4 regions of the Streptomyces sp. NPDC002787 genome follow, and region 2 is predicted to be linked to each of the others. Evidence: riboswitches for the same ligand, from Rfam matches in the RefSeq annotation. Region 2 holds a riboswitch; each other region holds the start of a gene.
What was found. A riboswitch is a leader RNA that binds a small molecule or an ion and turns the genes downstream of it on or off. The one in region 2 is predicted to bind cyclic di-AMP.

Region 1 (3,657 bases), on a different contig from region 2:
GCCTGTGGAGCGACGGTGGTTTCGGCGGGGCGAGCCGAGCCTGGCACGCGTATCAGCGGACGTACGTCATCCCGGAAGCGGACCAGGACCGGCCGGTGCTCTTCAACTCCTGGGAGGCCACCGAGTTCGACATCTCCGAGGAACAGCAGGGGGCCCTCGCGCGGCGGGCGGCGGCCATGGGGGTCGAGCTGTTCGTGGTGGACGACGGCTGGTTCGGGGCGCGTACGAGCGACCGGGCCGGGCTCGGCGACTGGACGCCCAATCCGGATCGCTTCCCGAAGGGGCTGAAGCCGCTCGCCGACTCTGTGCACGCACTCGGGATGCAGTTCGGCATCTGGGTCGAGCCGGAAATGGTCAATCCGGACAGTGAGCTGTACCGGGCGCACCCGGAATGGGCGCAGTTCCAACCGGGTCGAAAGCGGACGGAACTGCGCAATCAGCTCGTGCTCAATCTGGCGCGCGAGGACGTCCAGGAATACCTCTGGGAGCGGCTGGACGCGCTTCTCTCCAGTGCGCCGATCGACTACGTGAAGTGGGACTTCAACCGCTGCTTCACGGACGCCGGCTGGCCCGGGGAGTCGTACCCGCAGAAGCTGTGGGTCGAGCATGTGCGGGCCTTCTACGCCCTGCTGGACCGGCTGCGGGCCGCGCATCCGGGGGTGGCGTTCGAGTCGTGCTCGGGCGGCGGCGGCCGTATCGACCTCGGGGTCATGGCCCGGACGGACCAGGTGTGGACCTCCGACAACACCGACCCGCTCGACCGGCTCGCCATCCAGCACGGCTTCAGTCAGATCCACCCGGCCCGGATCATGGCCGCGTGGGTCACCGACAGCCCGAACAACCAGCTCAACGGCCGGGTCAGCTCGCTGCGGTTCCGCTTCGTCAGTGCCATGGCGGGTGTGCTCGGTGTCGGCGGGGACCTGACCGAGTGGACCGAGGAGGAGCTGGCCGAGGCGCGGGACTGGGTCGAGCTGTACAAGGAGATCCGGCCGGTCGTGCAGCGAGGCGACCTCTACCGGCTGCGGCCGCCAACGGGCGGGCTGAGCGCCGTGCAGTACGTGCACGGTGACGAGGTCGTCGTGCTGGCCTGGCTCCAGGCGCAGCACTACGGCGAACCGCTCGCCCCGCTCCGGCTGCGCGGCCTCGACCCGGCAGGAACGTATGAGTGCCGCGAAACGGGTGAGGTGTATCGGGGTGCCGTGCTGTCGCATCACGGATTGCGGACCGGACTGCGCGGCGACTTCGATGCGGCAGTTATCCGCCTCCGTCGCACATGAGTGAACTGTCCGAAATGGAGCGGTAATTCCAACACGCCCTGGAATAAAGGCTACTGGGTCGTAGGTGCGTGAGCAGCGTCATATTCGTGACCGTCTGTCGCCGTCATGTCCATGTAATTCCGGACTGTTTCCAGGGCGGTTGGAAAACGATTAAGGTCGGTCTTTTACGGAGCGTAATCATGAATTGATGTAAGGATCAGGGAGGAAGACGCACAGGAAGTCCCAATGGTTGTCTCTGTGGGCACAAGTCGCTTACGTTCGGCGTCAATCCGGACGGACGCCCAATCCTGCCGCCGACCGGAGCCGAGTACCGACCCGATCCACGGCAGGAGCGGGGGACCCACAGGTAGTACCGCCTGTTCCGGTCTCCGGAACGGCTAGGGGTAAAGCCGTGCGCAAGCACGGCCGGACATCTCCAGTCCGCACCCGACAGCTCACCTCGCAGGCGACGGAGAGGAATTCGCCATGCCCGCGAAGGGTAAGCACCGCCGTCCGAAGTCCCAGCGCTTCACCCGCTCGATCGCCGCCGCCGGCACCGGTGGCGCGGCGCTCGCGCTGCCGCTGATCGGCGCCGCAGGCGCCCACGCCGCCACCCCGACGGCCGCCGTCTCCGGCGTTTCCGAGAAGACGGCCACGATCACCGCCGAGAAGGCCGCGGCCGAGGCGGGCGCACGGATCGAGCAGGCTGAGAAGGCCGCGCAGGCGGAGAAGACCGCCACCAAGAAGGCGGCGACCAAGACCTATTCGGTGAAGGTCGGCGACTACCTCTCGAAGATCGCGGACGAGCAGGACGTCGAGGGCGGCTGGAAGCAGCTCTACTCGGACAACCGCGAGGCGATCGGCTCCGACCCGTCGCTCATCCACCCGGGACTGAAGCTCACGATCGGTGAGCGGGCCCCGTCGAGCGGGACGCCGCAGTCGTCGGCGAAGACCCAGCCGTCGCAGTCGTCGAAGTCCACCCAGTCGTCGAAGTCCTCCGGCTCCTCGACGCAGGAGTCGAAGGACACCCAGGCGTCGACCTCCACGTCGAGCGGGCAGTCCTCGTCGTCCAACGGCTCCGGCTTCAGCATGCCCCTCCAGGGCGCCAGCATCGGCACCGCGTACAAGACCGCCGGCAGCATGTGGTCCAGCGGCTACCACACCGGCGTCGACTTCGTGGCGCCGACCGGGACCAGCCTCAAGGCCGTGGGCGCGGGCACCGTCGTCTCCGCCGGCTGGGGCGGCGCGTACGGCAACCAGGTCGTCATCAAGCTCGCCGACGGCTACTACGCCCAGTACGCCCACCTGTCGTCGATCTCCGTCTCCGCGGGCCAGTCCGTGACCGGCGGTCAGCAGATCGGCCTCTCCGGGGCGACCGGCAATGTCACCGGACCGCACCTCCACTTCGAGATCCGCACCACCCCGAACTACGGCTCGGACATCGACCCGGTGGCGTACCTGCGGTCGAAGGGCGTCGGCGTCTGAGGCTGACGCGTTCGTTCGCACCCCGCCGGTTGTGACAGGCCGGACCCCCTTGATCCCGGGGGTCCGGCCTTCGGCGTGCCGTGGCTTGGTCGAGGGGGTCTCGACAGTGGTGTGACCGTGGGGAGAGAGTGATCCTGTAAGCGCTTTCTGTCTTCTGGGTCACCTACACAAGGAGTGTCATGGCCACCCGCAGAGCCTTTGGGGTCCTCGCTGCCGGTGCCGCTGTCGCGGCGCTTGCTCCGGCCGCGGTCGCGAGTGCGACGTCGCGTCGGCGGCGGGGGCGGCTGATCGCCGGGGACGGATTTCGGCACGGACTCGGTCGGTGGGCCGTGGAGTTGGAGAGGGGTGGCTCGGTCACGGCCTCGGGCGGGGTGCTGGACGTCGATGTGCCGGCCGGGGCGACCGTGTGGTTCAAGCGGAGGCTGGAAGGGCCGTACGTCATCGAGTACACGGCCACGCCCGTGTCCGAGGGAGGCGTCAATGACCGTGTCTCCGACCTCAATAACTTCTGGAACGCCGTCGACGTGCGTTCACCGGACGATGTCTTCGCCACCCCGCGAGGTGGTGCGCTCGCCGAGTACGACTACCTGAAGACCTATTACTCCGGCTACGGGGCCAACTACAACACCACGACGCGGCTGCGTCGGTACGTCGGTGAGGCGGGTGTGCGGCCGTTGGTCTTCGACTACACCGAGCCGTTGCTCGTCGCGAACGAGCCGAACCGCGTACGGATCGTTTCGGACGGCCCCACCGTGCGCTGGTGGAACAACGGACGGCTTGTGTTCGACTACGTGGACCCGGAGCCGTACACGGGTGGGCACTTCGCGTTCCGGACGACGTGGAGTCACTTCCGGATCGAGGACTTCCGCGTGTGGGGGCTGGTCGGCCGGTGATGAGCGCGTCTGTATTCCGGAGT
Region 2 (3,657 bases):
GGCTCGTCCGCCGTGACCGTACGGCCGTGACGGCCGGCTTCGGTCTGCTGCGCCTGGCCGGCGCGCCCTCCATGGCCTGGATGGACGTGAAGACCTCCGGTGACGTCGAGGTGCCCGTCATCGAGGCCGCCGTCGACGAGGAGCTCGCCCGGTTCGCCGCGGAGGGCCCCACGGCGGAGGAGATGGAGCGCGCCCAGGCCCAGTTGGAGCGCGAGTGGCTGGACCGGCTCGGTACGGTCGCGGGCCGCGCCGACGAACTGTGCCGGTTCGCGGTGCTGTTCGGCGACCCGAAGCTCGCCCTCACCGCCGTCGACCGCGTCCTCGACGTGACCGCCGAGGAGGTCCAGGAGATCGCCAAGGCGCGTCTGAGGCCCGACAACCGCGCGGTGCTCGTCTACGAGCCCGTCGACGGCGAGGAGGACGACACAGAGGAAGCCGCGGCGCAGGCCGCCGAAACCACCGACGAGACCGAGGAGTCGGCGAAGTGACCGAGCTCGCGACCATGGACTTCCACCCGCAGCCCCAGGCCGGCGAGGCCAGGCCCTGGGCGTTCCCGGCGCCCGAGCGCTCCACCCTCGACAACGGTCTGACCGTCCTGCGCTGCCACCGTCCCGGCCAGCAGGTCGTCGCCGTCGAGGTCCTCCTCGACGCGCCCCTGGACGCCGAGCCCGCCGGTCTCGACGGTGTGGCCACCATCATGACCAGGGCGTTCTCCGAGGGCACCGACAAGCACACGGCCGAGGAGTTCGCCGCCGAGCTGGAGCGCTGCGGCGCCACCCTCGACTCGCACGCCGACCACCCCGGCGTTCGGCTCTCCCTCGAAGTGCCCGTGTCGCGGCTGGCGAAGGCGCTCGGCCTGCTCGCCGACGCCCTCAGGGCCCCCGCGTTCGAGGACAGCGAGATCGAGCGGCTGGTGGCCAACCGGCTCGACGAGATCCCCCACGAGACCGCCAACCCGGGCCGCCGGGCCGCGAAGGAGCTCTCCAAGCAGCTGTTCCCGGCCGACTCGCGCATGTCGCGCCCCCGCCAGGGCACCGAGGAGACCGTCGAGGGCATCGACTCCGCGGCCGTACGCGCCTTCTACGAGAAGCACGTACGCCCCGCGACGGCCACCGCCGTGGTCGTCGGCGACCTCACCGGCGTCGACCTCGACACGGTGCTCGGCGAGACCCTGGGCGCCTGGACCGGCTCCCCGGCCAAGCCGCGACCGGTGCCGTCCGTGACCGCCGACGACACCGGGCGGGTGATCATCGTGGACCGCCCCGGCTCCGTCCAGACCCAACTGCTCATCGGCCGGGTGGGCGCCGACCGGCACGACCGCGTGTGGCCGGCCCAGGTGCTCGGCACGTACTGCCTCGGCGGCACCCTCACCTCCCGTCTGGACCGCGTCCTGCGCGAGGAGAAGGGCTACACCTACGGCGTGCGCGCGTTCGGCCAGGTGCTGCGCTCCGCACCCGACGGCTCGGGCACCGCGATGCTCGCCATCAGCGGCTCCGTGGACACACCCAACACCGGACCGGCGCTCGACGACCTGTGGACGGTGCTGCGCACCCTCGCCGCCGAGGGTCTGACCGACGCCGAGCGCGACGTCGCCGTGCAGAACCTCGTCGGGGTCGCCCCCCTCAAGTTCGAGACGGCCGCCGCCGTGGCGAGCACGCTGGCCGACCAGGTCGAGCAGTACCTGCCGGACGACTACCAGTCGACGCTCTACCGCCAACTCGCCGCCACGGGCACGGTGGAGGCCACGGCCGCCGCCGTGAGCGCCTTCCCGGTGGACCGTCTGGTGACCGTCCTCGTCGGCGACGCCGCGCAGATCGAGGAGCCGGTCAGGGCCCTCGGCATCGGCCAAGTCACCGTCGTACCGGCCGAGTAGAAACCGGGCAGAACGACGCGCGTCTCCGGGGCCCTGGTGACTGAAGAGTCGCCAGGGCCCTCGTTTGTCCCTATTGATGGGGGAGGTTGCACGTCTGCCCTGTGGCGTACGCCTCAAAACCCGTGATCCGTTTGTTATTTCGAAGACGGCGCCCTTAGCGTCGGTCCGGCTGTTCGTCAGCAGTCCGCCGCAGCCGCGGCACCGGACAGTCATCGCCGAGTCCCCGCATGGCGCGAGCCAGGGGAGCCGGGGACCCACCGCAGTCCCTGGGGTGAATCGGGTGCCCTTCGCGAAGCGACGCGAAACGGGGGGCAGCCGTAGGAGACCTTCCTGCTCCGAACCCGTCAGCTAACCCGGTAGGCGAGAGGGAAGGAAAGGACCAGCCACTTCATGGCGTTCACCCGCGCCCCCGGGAAGCACCGCCGTCCCGGCCGTGTGAAGCGCGCGACCACGAGGAACGTGGGCGTCGCCGCTCTCACCACCACCGGTGTCATCGGCACCCTGGCAGCCCCCGCGCTCGCCGCGGAGGAGCCCGCCGTCGAGCAGACCGGTCTCAACCAGATCATCACCCTCGGCGACACGGTCGCCGACCAGGTCGACGCCCAGGCCGCCGCCCAGCAGCAGGCCGCCGAGGTCGCCGAGATCAAGAAGAAGGCGCAGGAGGAGGCCCGCAAGGCAGCCGCCGAGAAGGCCGAGCAGGAACGTGCCGCCGCCAAGGAGCGCGAGGAGATCAAGGCCCGCGCCGCCCGTGCGGCCGAGCGCGAGCGCCTCAACTCCTATGTCGCGCCCATCAGCGGCTCGTACATCTCCACCGGCTACAAGGCCGGCGGCGCCGTCTGGTCCTCCGGCAGCCACACCGGCGTCGACTTCCACGCGGCCTCCGGCACCGCCGTCCTCGCGGTCGGCTCCGGCACTGTCGTCGAGGCGGGCTGGGGTGGCGCGTACGGCAACAACATCGTCATCAAGATGAACGACGGCACGTACACGCAGTACGGCCACCTGTCGTCCATCGGCGTCTCCGTCGGCCAGACGGTCACCCCCGGCCAGCAGATAGGCCTCTCCGGGGCGACCGGCAACGTCACCGGCGCGCATCTGCACTTCGAGGCCCGGACGACCGCCGAGTACGGCTCGGACATCGACCCCGCCGCGTACCTGCGCTCGCACGGCGTGAACATCTGACGCCTCGCTCAGCTCTTCCCGGAAGGCCCTGGCTCACCGAGCCGGGGCTTTCCGCGTTGTGACGTACTCCTTGTCCGTTGTGACACACCTCCTGTCCAAAAAATATCCATGGATTCCGGTCCGCCATCGGAAATTCCGGCTCGCTGCAATAGAGTCACTGGAACACACGTCAATCATCGACGTTTCACGGGGATTAAGGCGGAGGTCGGTCATGCGTATTCCGGCGCACTCGGTATGCACGGCTATCCGCGACGACATCGTCGCGGGTGTCTACGAGCGCGGCAGCCGCCTCACCGAGGAACTGCTCGCGCGCCGGTACGGCGTCAGCCGGGTCCCCGTGCGTGAGGCGCTGCGCACGCTGGAGGCGGAAGGGTTCGTGGTGACCCGTCGGCACGCGGGCGCGTGCGTCGCCGAGCCGACCGAGCAGGAGGCCGCCGACCTGCTGGAGATGCGCATGCTGCTGGAGCCGCTGGGCGCCGCCCGCGCCGCCCAGCGCCGTACGGAGGCACACCTCAAGGTGCTGCGCGGCCTGGTCAGGCTGGGCCAGGAGCGGGCCAGGCGGGGCAACAGCGAGGATCTGCGCTCCCTGGGCGGCTGGTTCCACG
Region 3 (3,657 bases), on a different contig from region 2:
GATCCCGCGAAGCACCCTCCGGCACCCGGCCCGGCACTGGCGCGAACCCCGGCACAGGCGCCCGCCCCGGTCCCGACGGAGCACAGCCCCCTCAATAGGCTCCGCGCATGGACGTACTCATCCACATCCTCGTCGCCCTGCACATCATCGGCATCGCCTCCCTCCTGGGCGGCTTCCTCACCCAGATGAAGGCCATGGGCCAGGACACCGCCCGCTTCGTCCCCGCGATGCTCCACGGCGCCCTGACCATGCTCGTCACCGGCGCGCTCCTCGTCGGCCTCAACCAGGCCGACGACCAGCCCGTCAACAACATCAAGATCGGCATCAAGCTGGCCCTGCTGATCGTGATCCTGGGGCTGGTCTACGTGAAACGGGACGAGGAGACGGTGGAGAAGCCGCTGTTCGGGCTGGTGGGCGCGCTGACGACCGTGAACATCTTCATCGCGGTGCTCTGGACCTGACGGCTCACCGGGCCCGAGCCCTCGCGCCCCCTGAACCCTGCCGTCATGCCGGCCGCACCACGCTGTGGATCGACGACTCCCCGTCGTAGAAGACCGACTCCTCGCGGACGTACGCCCCCGGCTTCGGGGCGTGGATCATCATGCCGTTGCCGATGTAGAGGCCGACGTGGCCGATGTTGTCGTAGAAGAAGATCAGGTCGCCGGGCCTGGCGTTGGTGAGGGAGACGGTCGTGCCGGCGGTGACCTGGTCGTAGGTGGTGCGGGGGAGGTCGACGCCGGCGGCCTTCCAGACTGCCTGGGTGAGGCCGGAGCAGTCGTAGGAGCCGGGGCCGGTGGCGCCCCAGACGTACGGCTTGCCGATCTGCGCGCGGGCGAAGGCGAGGGCCTTGGCGGCCTTCGAGGCGTAGGTGGCGTCCTCGGCCGGGGCCGCGGTCTCGGAGCCGGTGGACGTGTCCTCCTGGACCGTCCCCGTGCCTCCCTGGGCTTCCTGCCTCCCTTGGCTCTCCTGGGTCTCCTGGGGCGTCGCCTGCGCAGGCGCCTGGGCGGCCGCCTGCTGCCGCGCGAGCTCCTCCGCCTTGCGCTCGGCCTCCTCCCGCTCGCGCTGTTCGATCGCGGCGAGCCGGGTCCGCTCCTCGGCGGTGAGGGTGGAGAGCAGTTCGCGGGCCTCGGCGAGCTTCGCCTGGACCTTGGCCTTGCGGGCCTTGAGGGTGTTCTGTGACTCGGTGAGCTGTTCGAGGCTGTCGCTCGCCTCCTGGCGCTGCTCCGTCACCTCGGCCTGCTGCGTGATGTACCCGTCGACGGCGCCCTTCTGGCGGTCCGTCAGCCGGTCCATCAGCTGGTTCTGGTCGAAGTAGGCCTGCGGGTCGTCCGCCACCAGCAGCGAGGCCTGGTCGGGGGTGGCCGCGCCCGTGCGGTACTGGGCGGCCGCGAACGAACCCAGCTCCTCCCGCGCCTCGTTGAGCTTCTCCGTGCGCTTGGCGACGTCGTCGAGGAGGGTGTCGACCTTGTTCTTCTGCTTGGTCGTCTTCTCCTTGGCCGCGTTGTAGTTCTCGGTCGCCGACCCGGCCTGGCGGTAGAGGTCGTCGACCTTCTTCTCGACCTCCTCCAGGCTCGGCTTGTCCTCGGTCGAGGGCGCGGCGGTGGCCGTCTGGGAGAGCAGCGCCACGGAGGTGAGGGCGGCGGTGGCGAGAGCGGGGGTGCGTATGCCCGCGCGCGTCCGGCCGGTCGGACGCGGCTTGCGGTGCGGCGCCATGGTTCGGCGTCTCCTTCCGTTGTCCGCCTACCGAGTTAGCTGTCGGGTTCGGGCGCAAGCTTCGGAAGGTTTGCCCTACGCCCCTCACCGCGAGCGGCGGTCGGGTCGATTCACCCCAGAGGATCGGTGGGTCCCCGGCTCCGGCTGCCGACGAAAAGGCGTACCGGACTCGGCGGAGGTCGTGCGGCCCGGCGACGTTCGCCGGTTGGGTCGTACGGCCCAGAAGAAAAAGCTAGCCAACTCGTGTGGCCCGTGTGAAGGTTGATGTTCGATATGCCCGATACGTTTTCGTGACCTTAGCCTCTTCGGCGCGACAGGCGATACGCTCGATCGCTCACCGTCGCGGGTTGGGTACGGTGGGTGGGCGGGTGCGGACTTCCCGGGGCGGCCCCGCGCTGTCAGTGGGGGCGCCTAGACTCGGAGAGCGATGAGCAGCCTCTTTGACGACAGCTTCCTGGCGGACCTCCAGGCCCCCCGCGGCCATGAGGAGGAGCCCCCGCCGCCGCCCGAGGACGATCACGGAACGGAGTCGGTTCCGGACGATCTGTTCGGCGGGAAGTTCGACGTGCCACCGGACCGGGACGCGTACTACCGCGACGGCGCCCCCCGCCCCGCCCTCGACGCGGCGGCGCTCCTCGACGGGCTGAACGAGAACCAGCGTGCGGCGGTGGTGCACGCCGGCTCCCCCCTGCTCATCGTGGCCGGCGCCGGCTCCGGCAAGACCCGTGTGCTCACCCACCGCATCGCCCATCTGCTCGGCGAGCGGCATGTCCACCCGGGGCAGATCCTCGCGATCACCTTCACCAACAAGGCCGCGGGCGAGATGAAGGAGCGCGTCGAGCAGCTCGTCGGACCGCGCGCCCACGCGATGTGGGTGATGACCTTCCACAGCGCGTGCGTACGGATCCTCCGGCGGGAGTCGAAGAAGCTCGGCTTCACGTCCTCCTTCTCGATCTACGACGCCGCCGACAGCAAGCGGCTGATGGCGCTCGTATGCCGTGATCTGGACCTCGATCCGAAGCGCTTCCCGCCCAAGTCCTTCAGCGCCAAGATCTCGAACCTGAAGAACGAGCTGATCGACGAGGAGGACTTCGCCGCCCAGGCCTCCGACGGCTTCGAGAAGACCCTCGCCCAGGCCTACGCGCTCTACCAGTCCCGCCTCCGCGAGGCGAACGCGCTCGACTTCGACGACCTGATCATGACGACGGTCAATCTGCTTCGCGCCTTCCCTGATGTCGCCGAGCACTACCGCCGCCGCTTCCGCCACGTCCTCGTCGACGAGTACCAGGACACCAACCACGCGCAGTACGCGCTGGTCAAAGAGCTGGTCGGTACCTCCGAGCACCCTGTGGACGTACCGCCCAACGAATGGGACGTGCCGCCGGCCGAGCTGTGCGTCGTGGGTGACGCCGACCAGTCGATCTACGCCTTCCGCGGCGCGACCATCCGCAACATCCTCCAGTTCGAGGAGGACTACCCGGACGCGACGACGATCCTGCTGGAGCAGAACTACCGCTCCACCCAGACCATCCTGAGCGCGGCCAACGCCGTCATCGAGCGCAACGAGTCCCGCCGCCCCAAGAACCTGTGGACCAACGCGGGCGCGGGCGCCCAGATCACCGGTTACGTCGCCGACACCGAGCACGACGAGGCCCAGTTCGTCGCCGACGAGATAGACCGACTGACGGACGCGGGCGAGGCGAAGGCCGGAGACGTCGCCGTCTTCTACCGTACGAACGCCCAGTCCCGTGTCTTCGAAGAAGTCTTCATCCGTGTCGGCCTGCCCTACAAGGTCGTCGGCGGGGTCCGCTTCTACGAGCGCAAGGAGGTCCGTGACGTCCTCGCGTATCTGCGTGTTCTCGCCAACCCGGAGGACTCGGTCCCGCTGCGCCGCATCCTGAACGTGCCGAAGCGCGGCATCGGCGACCGCGCCGAGGCCATGAT
Region 4 (3,657 bases), on a different contig from region 2:
CGGCCCTCGGCCTGCCGGAGGACGCCCGCGACTACACGTCGGCGGCCCAGATGCTGGGTGCCCTCGGCATCGACGAGCTGGACCTGCTCTCCAACAACCCCGACAAGGCGCAGCAGCTGCGCGACCTCGGCGTCGGCGTCCGGCACCGCGTCCCCACGGGCGTCTTCACCACCGCCCACAACGTCCGCTACCTCCGCGCCAAGGTCCTCCAGACCCAGCACACGCTTCCCCTGCCGGAACTGGCGGACCTGCCGGAACTGACGGAGCTGTCGGCGGGCTGATCCCGGAAAACCGGCCCCCTCGCCCCCTCCCGGCCCGGCCCCCTCCCCTCCCTAGCCCACTCGGCCCCGCCGACTAGCCCCGCGCCCCACCGCCGGAAACCCTGTAGATGTGGGGCAGCCAGAGGGAGCGAGGGAGCCGGCCGGTCGGCGGTTCTCGTACGCCCGCGCGCTCGCCTGCGGCCTGCCCGTCCTGCTGATCGCCATCGGCCTCTTCTATGACCACTTCACCCCGCGCGAGTTCACGGCGGTCCCCTTCTTCACCGCCGCGCCCCTCGTGGCGGCGCCGCTCTTCTCGCTCCACGGCACGCTGATCACCGGCGCCGCCTCGGTCGCCGGCATCACCGCCGTACGGGTCCACTACGGCGACACGGGCCATGTGGACGCGATCACCGAGATCGCGACGGTCGCCACCGTCGCCGTACTGGCCGTGCTCATCAACCGTCTCGTCCGCCGCAGCGACGCCCGGCTCGCCACCGCCCGCGAGATCGCCGAGGCTGCGCAGCGGGCCGTACTGCCGGTGCCGCAGGAGCGGATCGGCGGGCTGGAGATCGCCGCGCGGTACGAGGCCGCGCAGGCCGGGGCGTCGATCGGGGGCGATCTGTACGCGGTGCAGGACTCCCCCCACGGCGTACGGCTGATCGTGGGCGATGTGCGCGGCAAGGGGCTGGGGGCGGTCTCGGCGGTGGCGGTGCTGATCGGCGCGTTCCGGGAGGCGGCCGAGCAGGAGTCGACGCTCGAAGCGGTCGCCCAGCGGCTGGAGCGGGCGCTGGCCCGGGAGGCGGCACGGCGCGAGGCCGCCCGACGGGACGGGACCGTGGAGTACGAGGGGTTCGTCACGGCCGTACTGGCGGAGTTCCCGCACGACGCCGGCCGCGCACGGATCGTCAACCGCGGCCACCCCTCACCCCTGCTGCTGTACGCCGACGGCACCCTGCGCACCCTGGACGCCCCGCAGCCCGCGCTTCCGCTCGGCATGGACGACCTGGGCACCTGGCCGGACCGCGCCGAGGAGACGGGGTTCCCGCCCGGCGCCACGCTGCTCTTCTACACCGACGGCCTCTCCGAGGCCCGCGACAGCCACGGTGTCTTCTACGACCCGGCCGAGCGACTGTCCGGCCGTACGTTCCCCGGCCCGCGCGCCCTGTTGACAACCCTCGCGGACGAGGTGCGCCGCCACACGGGCGACCGCACGACGGACGACATGGCACTCCTCGCGATCCGCCGCCCCTGACACCCCTCCCGCACCTCTCTCTCACATCTCTCGGCGTGGGATCACGGAGCGTGTCCGTTCGAACTTCCTCCGTATAGAAACTGACTTACCGTCAGAACAACTGTTACTCCTGAGGCAAGGTCAACTCGCCCGTTTTCCGCCCTTCATGACCCGTAAAGTCCGAGGCGAAAGCCGGAACGATCATTCAGAACAGCTTGGAATGGAGCGCCCGCGTCTATTAACGTTCGATAACGCAGCGCGGTCGTCCCAGCCGTCACAAGAGACGGCTCCGTGCTCACGCGCCGAATCCCGCAAGGGAACCGGGGAACCACCACCCTGGGGTGAATCGCGCGCAAACCGTCGTGGCAGCACGTCAGGTTTACGCGCGTAGGAGACCTTCCTGCTCCGAACCCGTCAGCTAACCCGGTAGGCGAGAAGGAAGGAAAGGAGTACGCCCACGTGGCGTCGAACCGGTCCGCGACCGAAGCCCCGTTCGTACCTAGCCAACGCGACGGCGAGAGCCAGACGTTCGGCTACGGCAGCTACAACAGCGACAACGAGGGCCCCTGGCAGGAGTGGAACCCCACCGAGGACTCCCTTCGCCCCGCTCGCGGTCGGCACCGCGTCGCCAAGAAGAGCGGCGTACTCGCCCGTGGCGGTCTCGCCCGCAGCTCCACGGTGCTCGGCGTCGGTGTCATAGCCGCCGTCAGTGGCGCCGGCATGGCCAGCGCGCAGTCCGGCAAGGCCCCGGTGTCCATATCGATGCCCGACATGCCGAACGTCGGCTCGGTCTTCGAGGACGACGCCGAGGAGCCGGAGCCGCAGGCCTCCACCAGCCCGCTCAGCAGCGCCGGCCTGATCGCCGCCGACACCGAGCAGGGCGCCGCCGACGCCGGTGAGGCGCTCCGCGCCCGCATCATGGCGCAGGCCGAGTCCCAGCAGGACGCGTTCGACAAGGCCGCCGCCGAGGCCGCCCAGACCGCCGCCGCGGAGAAGGCCGCCGAGCAGGCCGCCAAGGAGAAGAAGGAAGCCGAGGCGAAGGAAGCCGCCGCCAAGAAGAAGGCGGAGGAGGAGGCCGCGGCGAAGAAGGAGGCCGAGCGCCTCGCCGCCCTGGCCAAGCAGTTCGCGCTTCCCACCTCCTCGTACACCCTCACCTCCTCCTTCGGTCAGGCCGGCCCCTACTGGTCCTCCGGCTACCACACCGGCCTCGACTTCGCCGCCCCCACCGGCACGCTCATCAAGGCCGTCCACAGCGGCACGATCACGCAGGCCGGCTACGAGGGCTCCTACGGCTACAAGACCGTCCTCACCCTCGATGACGGCACCGAGATCTGGTACGCCCACCAGTCCTCCATCGGCGTCAGCGTCGGCCAGAAGGTCGCCACCGGCGATGTGATCGGCCGCGTCGGCGCCACCGGCAACGTCACGGGCGCCCACCTCCACATGGAGGTCCACCCCGGCGGCTCCTCCAGCGGCATCGACCCGGCGGCGTGGCTGCGCAGCAAGGGTCTGAACCCGTAAGGGCCAGGTAGGACTCGCAGACCCAGCCGTGCGCCGCGTAACCCGATGAGGGGTGCGCGGCGTTCGTCATGCCCGGACGCTTCACGCATCATTCACGCTGAGGCGGAATGCGGACGTCCGTTCCACCCGTTGACCCTGAACATGACTTCTCTTCGCAAGCTGGGCACGTCCGACATCGAGGTCTTCCCGCTCTCCCTCGGCGGCAACGTCTTCGGCTGGACCGCAGACGAGGCACAGTCCTTCGCCGTCCTCGACGCCTACGCGGCCGGCGGTGGCAACTTCCTCGACACCGCCGACTCCTACTCGGCGTGGGTCGAGGGCAACAAGGGCGGCGAGTCAGAGACGATCATCGGCAAGTGGGTCGGCTCCCGGGGCAACCGCTCCGACGTGGTCATCGCGACCAAGGTGAGCCAGCACCCCGAGTACCGGGGCCTGACGGCGGCCAACATCAAGGCGGCGGCCGACGCGTCCCTCACCCGCCTCGGCACCGACTACATCGACCTCTACTACACGCACTTCGACCAGCCCGAGGTCCCCGTCGAGGAGATCATCACCGCCCTCGACGACCTGGTGAAGGCCGGCAAGGTCCGCGCGATCGCCGCGTCCAACATCACCCCCGAGCGTCTGCGGGCCTCACTGGACTTC

Region 1: linked by a shared signal. The riboswitch ahead of ACWD26_RS32120 (LysM peptidoglycan-binding domain-containing M23 family metallopeptidase) and the one ahead of ACWD26_RS30370 (M23 family metallopeptidase) in region 2 are both predicted to bind cyclic di-AMP.
Region 3: linked by a shared signal. The riboswitch ahead of ACWD26_RS09180 (NlpC/P60 family protein) and the one ahead of ACWD26_RS30370 (M23 family metallopeptidase) in region 2 are both predicted to bind cyclic di-AMP.
Region 4: linked by a shared signal. The riboswitch ahead of ACWD26_RS04190 (M23 family metallopeptidase) and the one ahead of ACWD26_RS30370 (M23 family metallopeptidase) in region 2 are both predicted to bind cyclic di-AMP.

What each region holds. Positions count from the first base shown of each region.
Region 1 covers NZ_JBSFVC010000026.1:122,623-126,279, reverse strand. The annotation lists gene ACWD26_RS32125 (alpha-galactosidase) at 1-1,277, shown strand, start outside; cyclic di-AMP (ydaO/yuaA leader) riboswitch at 1,580-1,738, shown strand; gene ACWD26_RS32120 (LysM peptidoglycan-binding domain-containing M23 family metallopeptidase) at 1,743-2,741, shown strand; gene ACWD26_RS32115 (DUF6250 domain-containing protein) at 2,921-3,634, shown strand.
Region 2 covers NZ_JBSFVC010000024.1:48,618-52,274, reverse strand. The annotation lists gene ACWD26_RS30380 (M16 family metallopeptidase) at 1-488, shown strand, start outside; gene ACWD26_RS30375 (M16 family metallopeptidase) at 485-1,873, shown strand; cyclic di-AMP (ydaO/yuaA leader) riboswitch at 2,077-2,251, shown strand; gene ACWD26_RS30370 (M23 family metallopeptidase) at 2,264-3,052, shown strand; gene ACWD26_RS30365 (GntR family transcriptional regulator) at 3,264-3,657, shown strand, end outside.
Region 3 covers NZ_JBSFVC010000005.1:255,283-258,939, forward strand. The annotation lists gene ACWD26_RS09175 (hypothetical protein) at 108-461, shown strand; gene ACWD26_RS09180 (NlpC/P60 family protein) at 505-1,713, opposite strand; cyclic di-AMP (ydaO/yuaA leader) riboswitch at 1,723-1,898, opposite strand; gene pcrA (DNA helicase PcrA) at 2,141-3,657, shown strand, end outside.
Region 4 covers NZ_JBSFVC010000003.1:27,381-31,037, reverse strand. The annotation lists gene ACWD26_RS04200 (GTP cyclohydrolase II) at 1-281, shown strand, start outside; gene ACWD26_RS04195 (PP2C family protein-serine/threonine phosphatase) at 391-1,512, shown strand; cyclic di-AMP (ydaO/yuaA leader) riboswitch at 1,782-1,939, shown strand; gene ACWD26_RS04190 (M23 family metallopeptidase) at 1,951-3,012, shown strand; gene ACWD26_RS04185 (aldo/keto reductase) at 3,154-3,657, shown strand, end outside.